2 regions of the Niveispirillum sp. CC-CTL257 genome follow, and region 1 is predicted to be linked to the other one. Evidence: riboswitches for the same ligand, from Rfam matches in the RefSeq annotation. Region 1 holds a riboswitch; the other holds the start of a gene.
The links. A riboswitch is a leader RNA that binds a small molecule or an ion and turns the genes downstream of it on or off. The one in region 1 is predicted to bind thiamine pyrophosphate.
Positions count from the first base shown of each region.

Region 2: another riboswitch for thiamine pyrophosphate. It lies ahead of ABC729_RS06530 (ABC transporter ATP-binding protein); the one in region 1 lies ahead of thiO (glycine oxidase ThiO).

Region 1 covers NZ_JCAJXE010000001.1:3,463,447-3,468,467, reverse strand. Annotated here, with positions in the region: gene prfA (peptide chain release factor 1) at 1-385, shown strand, start outside; gene ABC729_RS16380 (thiazole synthase) at 395-1,165, opposite strand; gene thiS (sulfur carrier protein ThiS) at 1,167-1,367, opposite strand; gene thiO (glycine oxidase ThiO) at 1,380-2,528, opposite strand; TPP riboswitch at 2,521-2,626, opposite strand; gene def (peptide deformylase) at 2,897-3,394, shown strand; gene fmt (methionyl-tRNA formyltransferase) at 3,428-4,354, shown strand; gene ABC729_RS16355 (YbbN family protein) at 4,536-4,982, shown strand.
Region 2 covers NZ_JCAJXE010000001.1:1,368,718-1,373,738, reverse strand. Annotated here, with positions in the region: gene ABC729_RS06540 (ABC transporter substrate-binding protein) at 1-834, opposite strand, end outside; gene ABC729_RS06535 (ABC transporter permease) at 837-1,610, opposite strand; gene ABC729_RS06530 (ABC transporter ATP-binding protein) at 1,607-2,374, opposite strand; TPP riboswitch at 2,367-2,471, opposite strand; gene ABC729_RS06525 (bifunctional aminoglycoside phosphotransferase/ATP-binding protein) at 2,521-4,119, opposite strand; gene ABC729_RS06520 (phosphoenolpyruvate carboxylase) at 4,427-5,021, shown strand, end outside.

The sequences.
Region 1 (5,021 bases):
CCCTGGCGGGCAGTCGGTGAATACCACCGACAGTGCGGTGCGCATCACCCACCTGCCCACCGGCATCGTGGTCAGCCAGCAGGACGAGAAAAGCCAGCACAAGAACAAGGCCAAGGCCCTGAAGGTGCTGCGCGCCCGCCTCTATGAGGCCGAACGCCAGCGTCTGGCATCCGAACGCGCCGCCGACCGCAAAAGCCAGGTCGGGTCGGGCGACCGCTCGGAACGCATCCGCACCTATAATTTCCCGCAAGGGCGCATCACCGACCACCGCATCAACCTGACCCTCTATGGCAAGATTGACCGGTTCATGACCGGCGAGATGGACGAGGTCATCGACGCCCTGATCGCCCAGGAAGAGGCGGAGCGGCTGGCGGAATTGCAGTAGAACCCGATTTTACGTCCCGATCAGGCCCAGTTCCGGGCTGGAGGCCTCCGCCCGCAGGCGCTTGGGGATGCGACCCGCCAGACGCGCCATGCGCCCACCCTCTACGCCGGCCCGCATGGCGGCTGCCATCATCACGGGATCGGTGCTTTTCGAGACGGCGGTGTTTAGCAGGACGGCATCGCAACCCAGTTCCATGGCGAGCGCCGCATCGCTGGCGGTGCCAATACCGGCATCCAGGACCACGGGCACGCTGCTGTTCCGGCAGATCGTCTCGATATTATACGGGTTCAGAATGCCCAGGCCCGTGCCGATGGGCGCCCCCAGCGGCATGACGGCGGCACAGCCGACATCGGCCAGCCTGCGGCAGACGATGGGATCGTCGGTGCAATAGGGCAGGACCACGAACCCATCGCGCATAAGCTCATCCGCCGCGCGCAGCAGCTGTTCCACGTCGGGATACAGCGTCTCCCGATCGCCGATCAGTTCCAGCTTGATCCAGTTGGTGTCCATGGCTTCGCGCGCCAGTTGCGCGGTCAGGACGGCGTCCTTCACCGTGGAACAGCCGGCGGTATTGGGCAGCAGCCAGACCTTCCCCGCCACCAGATCCAGCAGCCCCTCCCCATAGCCCGTAAGGTCAGAGCGGCGGACGGAGACGGTGAGGATTTCAGCGCCTGACGCTGCCAGACTGTCCAGGAACACCTGCTGGTTGGGATAGCCGGCGGAACCCAGGAACAGCCGGGACCGGAAGCTTTTGCCCGCGATCTTCAGCGGATCATTCATCTCAACCACCTTGCAGGACCTTGACGATTTCCACCCGGTCACCGGGGGAAAGGATGGTATCGGCCCAGCGCCCGCGCGGGACCACGGTATCGTTGAGGGCAACGGCAATGCCGCGCGCACCCGGATCAATCCCTTCCACCGCCATCACGGCGGTCAGGGCGTAGTTGTCCGGTTCCAGGTTCTTGCCATTCACGCTGATCATTGCACGTTCCCCCTATGCGGCACGCGCCGCATCGAAACGGCCAGCCCCGAACGGGGCGATATGCGGATCGACACGCCCGGTCAAGACCAGATCGGCGATGGCGTCCGCGGTGATGGGGGCCAGAAGGATGCCGTTGCGATGGTGGCCCGTGGCCAGCACCAGCCCCTCCAGACCTGCCGCCGGCCCCAGGATGGGCGCATCGTCGCGGCAGCCGGGCCGGTGGCCTACCCACATTTCCCTTACCGGCAGTTCCTCCACCCCCGGCAGGGCCCGCCAGGCGGCGTCCAGCAGGGCCAGAACCCCGCCTGCGGTCATCTGTGTGTCAAAGCCCTTTTCCTCTGTCGTCGCCCCGATGATCAGGGTGCCATCGGTGCGCGGCACCAGATAACATTTGGGCGCCCACACGACATGGGACAACAGCGGGTTTGCCGGGTCCATGGCCAGCGACATCATCTGGCCCTTCACGGGCCGCACGGGCGGCGGGTTGGCCTGTCCGGGGACAAGGCGCGACCAGGCCCCTGCCGCCAGCACGACCGTATCGGCAGTGACGGTACGCTCACCCAGGACCACACCCGTCACCCGTCCGCCCTGCACATCCAGGGCTGTGACATCCACGCCCTCATGCAGGCGGGCACCTGTGCGTTCCAGCGCCACGCGCAGCGCGGCGGCGACCAGCCGGTTATCCACCTGCCCGTCCTTGGCGCTGAACACGCCGGCGGCCGTGCGTGGGTTCAGGAAGGGTTCCTTCTCCTTGGCCGCCGCCCCCGACAGCCAGACAAGGTCCAGACCCAGCCCGCGCTGGAACTCATAGTTGGACCGCAACAGCTCCACCTCGTCCCGCGTGCTGGCCACGACCAGCGTCCCTTCACTGCGTAGGCCCACGGGCAGGCCGGTCAGCGCCTCCAGCTCAGCCGCGAAGCCCGGCCAGCGGGCCTGGCTTTCCAGGCAGAGCGGCAGCAGGCGCTGCTCCCCCGGCTCCGCCTCGACCCCGGCGGCCAGCATGCCGGCGGCGGCCCGTGTGGCCCCCTGACCGGCACTGGCACGGTCGAAGATATCGACAGACGCCCCGGCCTGGGCCAGACGCCAGCCGATGGCCATGCCGATGATGCCGCCGCCGATGATGGCGACGCGCGGTCTGTCAGGTTTGTGCAGCAAACTCATTTTCGCCTTCTCCCTTCGCCGGCATGACCCGGATCAGGTTCGATGGGTGTGATCTCAGCCACCCGTTTCTGGAACAGGCGGCACCCCAGGGTCCATGCGCTATGTCATGGGCCTGTCACGTTCGGAATGCAAGTGGATGGGCGCTGCCATAACAATCTCCCCTGATCGTAACCGATCAAGGGAGATTTCATGTTCCCTCATGCGCCGGGCTGGCGGTCGCCAGCCTCCGATCTGCCAAGCGTCAAACCCTTGGCAGATCGGTATCAACTCCGCCCCGCCGGGATCGCGCTTGACCATTGGCGGCGCTGGGCATATTTGCCCCCATGGGGACAGTCCCGTCCCGCCCCTTCTGCCCGGACCCCGCACCCATGTCGCTGCTGCCCATCCTCACCATCCCCGACACCCGCCTGAAGGCGAAGTGCAAGCCCTTGACCAATGTTGATGGCCGCGTGGCGACGCTGATGGATGACATGCTGGAGACCATGTACAAGGCCCCTGGCATCGGACTGGCGGCACCGCAGATCGGCCTGCTGGAACGGGTCATCGTCGTGGACGTGTCGGAGAATCGCAGCGACGCGCTAGCCATGGTCAATCCGGAACTGATCTGGACGTCGGACGAGCAGGCCATCACCCAGGAAGGTTGCCTGTCCATCCCGGAGATCTATGCCGAGGTGACGCGGCCCAAGATGGTGCGCGTGCGCTATGTCGACCGGGGCGGCGAGGTGCGGGAAATGGATGCCGACGGCCTGCTGGCCACCTGCATCCAGCATGAGATCGACCACCTGAACGGCGTGCTGTTCATCGACCATCTGTCGTCGCTGAAGCGCAACATGCTGCTGCGCAAGTATAACAAGGCGAAGAAGTAACGCCTCCGCCTGCCCCCTTCTGAAAGGTGCCCCATGCCGCTGCGTCTCGCCTTCATGGGCACGCCGGATTTTTCCGTCTCCATCCTGGATGCGCTGGTTGCATCCGGGCATGAGGTCGTCTGCGTCTACAGCCAGCCGCCGCGCCCTGCCGGTCGGGGGCAGCAGCTACAGGCCAGCCCCGTGCATCGCCGGGCAGAAGCCCTGGGCATCCCCGTCCGCACGCCGAAAAGCCTGCGCAAGGCAGAGGAACAGGCGGAATTCGCGGCCCTGAACCTTGATTGCGCCATCGTTGCCGCCTATGGTCTGATCCTGCCGCAGGCCATCCTGGATGCGCCGCGCCTGGGCTGCGTCAATGTCCATGCCAGCCTGCTGCCGCGCTGGCGCGGGGCGGCCCCGATCCAGCGGTCGATCCTGGCCGGGGATGCACAGACCGGCGTGACCATCATGCAGATGGATGCCGGGCTGGATACCGGTGCCATGCTGCTGAAGGATGCGCTGCCCATCACGGCGCGGATGAATGCCGCCGATCTGCATGACGCGCTGGCCGCCATGGGCGCACGCCTGATGGTGCAGGCGCTGCCCGGCATCGCCGATGGCACCCTGACGCCCGTGCCGCAGCCGGAAGCAGGCGTGACCTATGCCGCCAAGCTGTCCAAGGAAGAAGGACGGCTGGACCTGACCCGCCCGGCGGTGGAACTGGACCGGCAGGTGCGCGGCCTGACCCCCTGGCCCGGCACCTGGATCGATCTGGCCAATGGCGAGAAGCTGAAAGTGCTGGAGGCGACGGCGGTGGACGGGTCGGGTGAGCCGGGAACCCTTCTAGACGCCGCCCCCACCCTGGCATGTGGTCAGGGCGCCCTGCGCCTGATCCGGGTGCAGCGGGCGGGCAAGGGACCGGTCGATGGTGCCGCCTTCCTGCGCGGTTTCCCGCATCAGATGGGGCAAAAGATTACAGCGTAGGTTGATACGGGCGGCCCCACGTCCCTGTCGCCAGGGTTTCATACCCATGCTAGAATTCTTCTAAACAAGGACCTTCCCCCCGCCCTTGGCAGAGGACGGGGGAAGGTCCATTGGCGGCCGGGTGTTCCGACCGTCCCTGACATGTTGGCGGGCCGACGATAACAAAGGCGGAGGAAACCCCATGTCCAACCCAGGCAACCCGGCCAATCCCGGCACGCCACCCGATTTCTTCACGCGTTTCCCCATGCAGGAGGTAACCAGTGCCGCGCTGGACGCCGTGCTGGCGGAGGAGGGGGCCCCGCCGCTGACCATCCTGTTCCTGTGGGGGCGCGACTGTCCCAATTGCGACATTGCCAAACATGCCATCCTGTCCGCCCCGCCGCGCTTCATCTGGCCGGAGGTGCGGTGGCTGCATGACAATGTCTATGACGACATGGAGATGGCGAACCGGTTCAGCCTGCATGGCATCCCCGTCTTCTTCGTGTTCCGGGGCAAGCGGTTGATCGGCAAGATGACCAGCTGGCCCGGTATCGGCGATTTCACCAATGTCATCGCCGGCCAGATCGCCGCCTTGCCGGGATATCACCCGCCGTCGGGCCGCCCGAAACTGACCCTGGTGAAGGGCTGAAAATTTTCCGGCGGTGTCATGTCGGGATCGCGGCCCCTG
Region 2 (5,021 bases), 2.1 Mb from region 1:
GGCGAAGCGCGCGATGCTGTCCTTCCAGGCGCGTTTATTCAGCTCCGTGTCCAGGTCCTTGCGGCCCTTGATGAACAGGGACCAGGCCTCTTCCGGATGATTGATCAGGAACTGCGTACCGCGCTCAACCGCGTTCAGGAAACGGCCGATGCGCGGGTCGTTGGCGTTGTTCTTGGCTGTGATGAAGATCAGTTCATCATAGGCGGGCACCCCTTCTTCTTCGGGGAAGAAGGCGCGGCCTTCCTTCTTTTCAATCGCCATCTGGTTCAGCTCGAAATTGCGATAGCCGCCGACAATGGCATCCACCTGACCCGCGAACAGGGCTGGCGACAGGGAGAAATTCACGTTGATCAGGGTCACGTCCTTCAGGGACAAGCCGTGCTTTTCCAGCATGGTACCCAGCAACGCATCCTCAAACCCGCCGACGGAGAAGCCGATCTTCTTGCCCTTCAGGTCCTTGAGGGACTTGATGGGGCCGTCCTTCAGCACGATGACGGTATTCAGCGGCGTGGCGACCAGGGTGCCGACGCGGACCACGGGCAGGCCGGCATCGACCTGCAAATGCAATTGCGGCTGATAGGAGACGGCGATATCGCCCTGACCGGCGGCGACCAGACGCGGCGGGTCGTTGGGATCGGCGGGCGCGATCATTTCCACCGCCAGACCTTCATCCTTGAAGTAGCCCTTTTCCTGCGCGACATAGAGCGGGCCATGGTCCGGGTTCACGAACCAGTCAAGCAGCACGGTCATCTTGTCCTGCGCCAGGGCGGGCAGGGTGCCTGCGGCACTGGCGGTCATGGCGGCGGCAACGGCCATCGCGCGCATCCAACGCATCTTCATTGTGTTACTTCCTTGTTCATCACGCTGTCGGGAAGCCAGGGCAGAGCCCGGCGAACGATAAGATCAACCAGCAGCCACAGGCCCACAGCTAGCAGCGCCAGAATGAAAAGGGCGGCAAAGGTCAGGTCCGTCTGTACCCGTGCGGTGGCATGCAGCATCAGATAGCCCAGCCCCGCCGACGCCCCCACCCATTCCCCCACCACGGCCCCAATGGGGGCCACGGCGGCGGCCATGCGCAGACCGGAACCGAGGGCGGGCAATGCCGCCGGCATGCGGATATGGCGCAGGATGGCCCACGGACCGGCCCCCATGGTGCGGGCCAGGTCCAGCCAGCCGGGATCGGTGCGCCGCAACCCGTCAAAGAAGCTGGCCGTCACGGGGAAGAAGATGATCAAGGTTGCCATCGCCACCTTGGACGCCAAACCGTAGCCCAGCCACAGCACCAGCAGGGGGGCGATGGCAAAGACGGGCACCGCCTGACTGGCCAGCAGCAGCGGCAGCAGCCAGCGTCGGGCAGCGGCGGATGCCGTCAGGGCGAGGGCCGCCAGCCCGCCGCACACCGTACCCAGGATCAGGCCCAGCACGATTTCCAGCAGCGTATAGCCTGCATGTTCGGCTAGCAGCGCCCAATCATCGACAAGGCGCAACGCCACCCGTTCCGGACCCGGAATTATATAATGGGGAAGGTCAGCCAGCCGCACCAGCAAAGCCCAGGCGATGATCAGACCCGCCAGGGTCACCATTCCGCGAACGAAACGAGCGCCCCTCATGCCAATCCCCCACCACGCAGGTGCCGCAGCAATTGTCCCTGCAGGGTCAGCAGGTCGGGCTGATCCGGGGGGCGCGGCGTGTCGCCCAATGGGGTCAGGGGCGGGGACAGGCGGGCGGGGCTGCCGCCCAACACCTGGACCTGATGACCCAGACGCAGCGCCTCCAGCGGGTCATGCGTGACCATGATGACGGTGCGGCCCGACAGCAGACGCGCGGCCAGATCCTGCATATCCAGGCGGGTGATGGCATCCAGGGCCGAGAATGGTTCATCCATCAGGACGATGGGCCGATCCTCGAACAGGGTGCGGGCCAGGGCCGCACGTTGCCGCATGCCGCCGGACAGGGCGTCGGGCCGGCAGCCGTGGCGGTCAGCCAGACCCACCGCGTCCAGCAGGGACATGGCGCGGTCGCGTACCTCCGGCCCCACCTTGCCGCCGCGCAGCTTTGCGCCCAGGATGACATTGTCCAGAACGCTGGCCCAGGGCAGCAGCAAATCCTGCTGTCCCATCCAGGCGAAACGGCCCTTCAAGGGCAGGCCATCATCGGCGGTGACCGTCCCCCGACCCGGCAGCAGGCCGGCGATCAGGCGCAGAAGGCTGGATTTGCCAACCCCGCTGGGACCCAGCAGACAGGTGGTCTGCCCTGCCGGTGCCACCATGTCCAGCCCGCCGAACAGCAGCCTTCCGCCAAAGCCGATGGCGGCGTCGGACAGATGGATGGCGGGGGCGGGCGGAGCGGCGGCGCGCCCCGGTACATGGGTCATGGATCACTGTCCCTACGCCGGTATCAGCCGGATCAGGTTCCAGGGGTCGTCCCGTGCAGGACCTCTCAGCCGACCATCGGCTCCCCCCAGTGAGGTGGGTCGGTTATGGCAAAGCGGGGCGGGGGCTGCAAGGCCTAGATATCGGCTCAGCGCGCGATCTGTCGCCGGGCGATGGCCGTTGTCTCATCGGCGTCACCGCTGGCGGGGATCACTTCCCATCGCATCTCGCCCAGGTCATAGGCGGCCTGTCGGCGGACAATGGCGGCGGTGGCGTCCGATGCGTCGCCCCGCCGCCGCGCCACGCGGGCCAGGGTCACGGCCTGATCGGCCACCAGCCATAGGCCGGCAAAGGCGACGCCGGCCTCCCGCGCGACCTGTTCCACCGTCTGCCGCTGCGCCGCATTGGCATAGACGGCGTCGCAGATGACGGCGTGATGCCCGTCCAGCACCAGTCCGGCGCGACCCGCCAGTTCGGCATAGGTGCGGGCGGAATGGTCGGGGCCATAGAAACGGTCGGGCAGTGCCTCTTCCTCCGCCACACCGGCCAGTAGCTTGCGCAAGGCATCGGATCGCAGGATGACGGCCCCCGGTGCCGGCCCCAGAGAGGGGGCCAGTGCGCGGGCCAGGGTGGTCTTGCCCGTACCCGACAGACCACCAATGGCCAGCAACTGTGCTGGCGGCGGCGACAGCAGGCGGTTGGCCAGCACCAGATAGGATTGTGCCTCCGCCCGCATGGCGGCGGCCTTGTCCGCGTCCCCCTGTCCGGCGGCGGCGGATGCCGTCAGATGCGCGCGGATGCCGGCCCGCACCGACATGAACAATGGCAGCAGCGACAGGCCCGACAGATCGCCCGTCAAATCCAGATAGCGGTTGAACAGGATATTGGCATGGGCGCGCAGGCGGCGATGTTCCAGATCCATCAGCAGGAAGGCCAGATCATAGAGAACATCGGTCACCGCGATCCGGTCGCCGAATTCGACGCAGTCGAAGGGCACGGGCCGCCCGTCCAGCATGACGATGTTGCGTAGATGCAGATCGCCGTGGCAGTGGCGGATATAGCCGGCATCGCGGCGGCGGTTGATCAGGTCGGCACCCGCCGCCAGCGCCGCCTCCCCCGCGCGTTCCAACCGGTCGATGGCGGCGGCATCGAACAGGGCATGCTTGCGCATCTCCCGTATGTTGGTGCGGGCCAGATCGGCCATTTCCTCGGCACCGGGCGCATTCGTCCTGGGTTCGGCGGCGTCGTGGAATTCCGCGATGATGGTGGCGAGGTCACGCATGATGGCGGGCGACAGGGTGCCCGCCGCCGCCATGCTGTCCAGCAGGGCCGATTGCGGGAACCGGCCCATGGTCACCAGATATTCCAGCACCGACGGGTCCGGCCCGCCATCGGTGGCCACCGGTGCCTGTTCAACCAGCCGCACCCGACCATCTTCACCCTGCACCAGACCGCCAACGCCGCGATAAAGGTCGGGTGCCGTCCGCCGGTTCAGGACCAGTTCCGCCTCGCACGCGTCCAGGCGTTGCGACAGGCTGGCATAGTCGAAGAAAGGGTAGGTGACGGCACGCTTCATCTTGAAGGCGCGGTCGCCGGCCATGAAGATGCGGGCGGCATGCGTGTCGATGCGATCAACGGTGCCGCCGGGCGGCAGCCCATGGGTTGACGCGTCGTCCAGCAGGGCGATGGCCCGTTGCTGGGCCCCCTCTCCGACACTCTGCGTGCTGTCCCCCGGACTGCTGTGCATGCGCAACACCCTTGTCCCAATCCAACATGTAAGCGAACGACGTTACAAGTAATCTATCGCCTGAGAAGCTGGTCTCCTTTAATCTATCGCTTCAATCCTGGGGGGCAATGCGGATCGATTATGTCCGCCATACCCCTTTCGGCGTTGACAGTTGTAACGGAATTACCGCACCCTTTGACGCTGCGCCGCAACAGAATGCGGTCATTCCGTAGAAGATGGAAGCCACCATGCCGCTGGACCCCGCCATGCCCCAAGCCGCCGCCCCGTCCGATCTGGAATTCCTGGGCACGACCACGGCCAAGGGGCGTTGCTGTCCACTAAACAGGCCCGCTTCCCGGCGCCCAAGGGCCTGGATGTGCGGGCCCTTGCGGCTGATCTGATGGCGCAGTTGGACCGGTATGGTGCCGAGGCGAAGCAGGACCCGTTTGCCAATCCCGTCATGCTGCTGGCCCTCGACATTTCCCGCCGCGTGGGTGCCGGTGAATTGTCGCCCGGCGCCCTGGAGCAGCTGATCCAGTATCTGTCGGCGGAGGGTTTCCTGGCCCGTGCCGCGCGTCTTTCCAATTATTTGGGTGAGGCATCGCCCGAAGCCAATGCCAGCCGCATGGAAGAGTTGCTGGATGTCGCCGCCGCCGGCAGCGGCGGGGAACCGTTGAGCTTTGAGGCGTTCCAGAAGCTGGTGGAGAAGGAGGTGTTCGGTATCGTTATTACCGCGCACCCAACCTTCAACCTGTCCGGCGCGCAGATGACGAGTATGGCCTGTCTGGCCACGGGCCGCGACCAGAATGGCAAGCGCCTGTCGGCGGATGCGCGCGAAAGCCTGATCCGCCAGATGGCGACGGCGGAACATGCGCCCGAAGATATGTCGCTGACCCGCGAACATGAATTGTCGCTGGACGCCA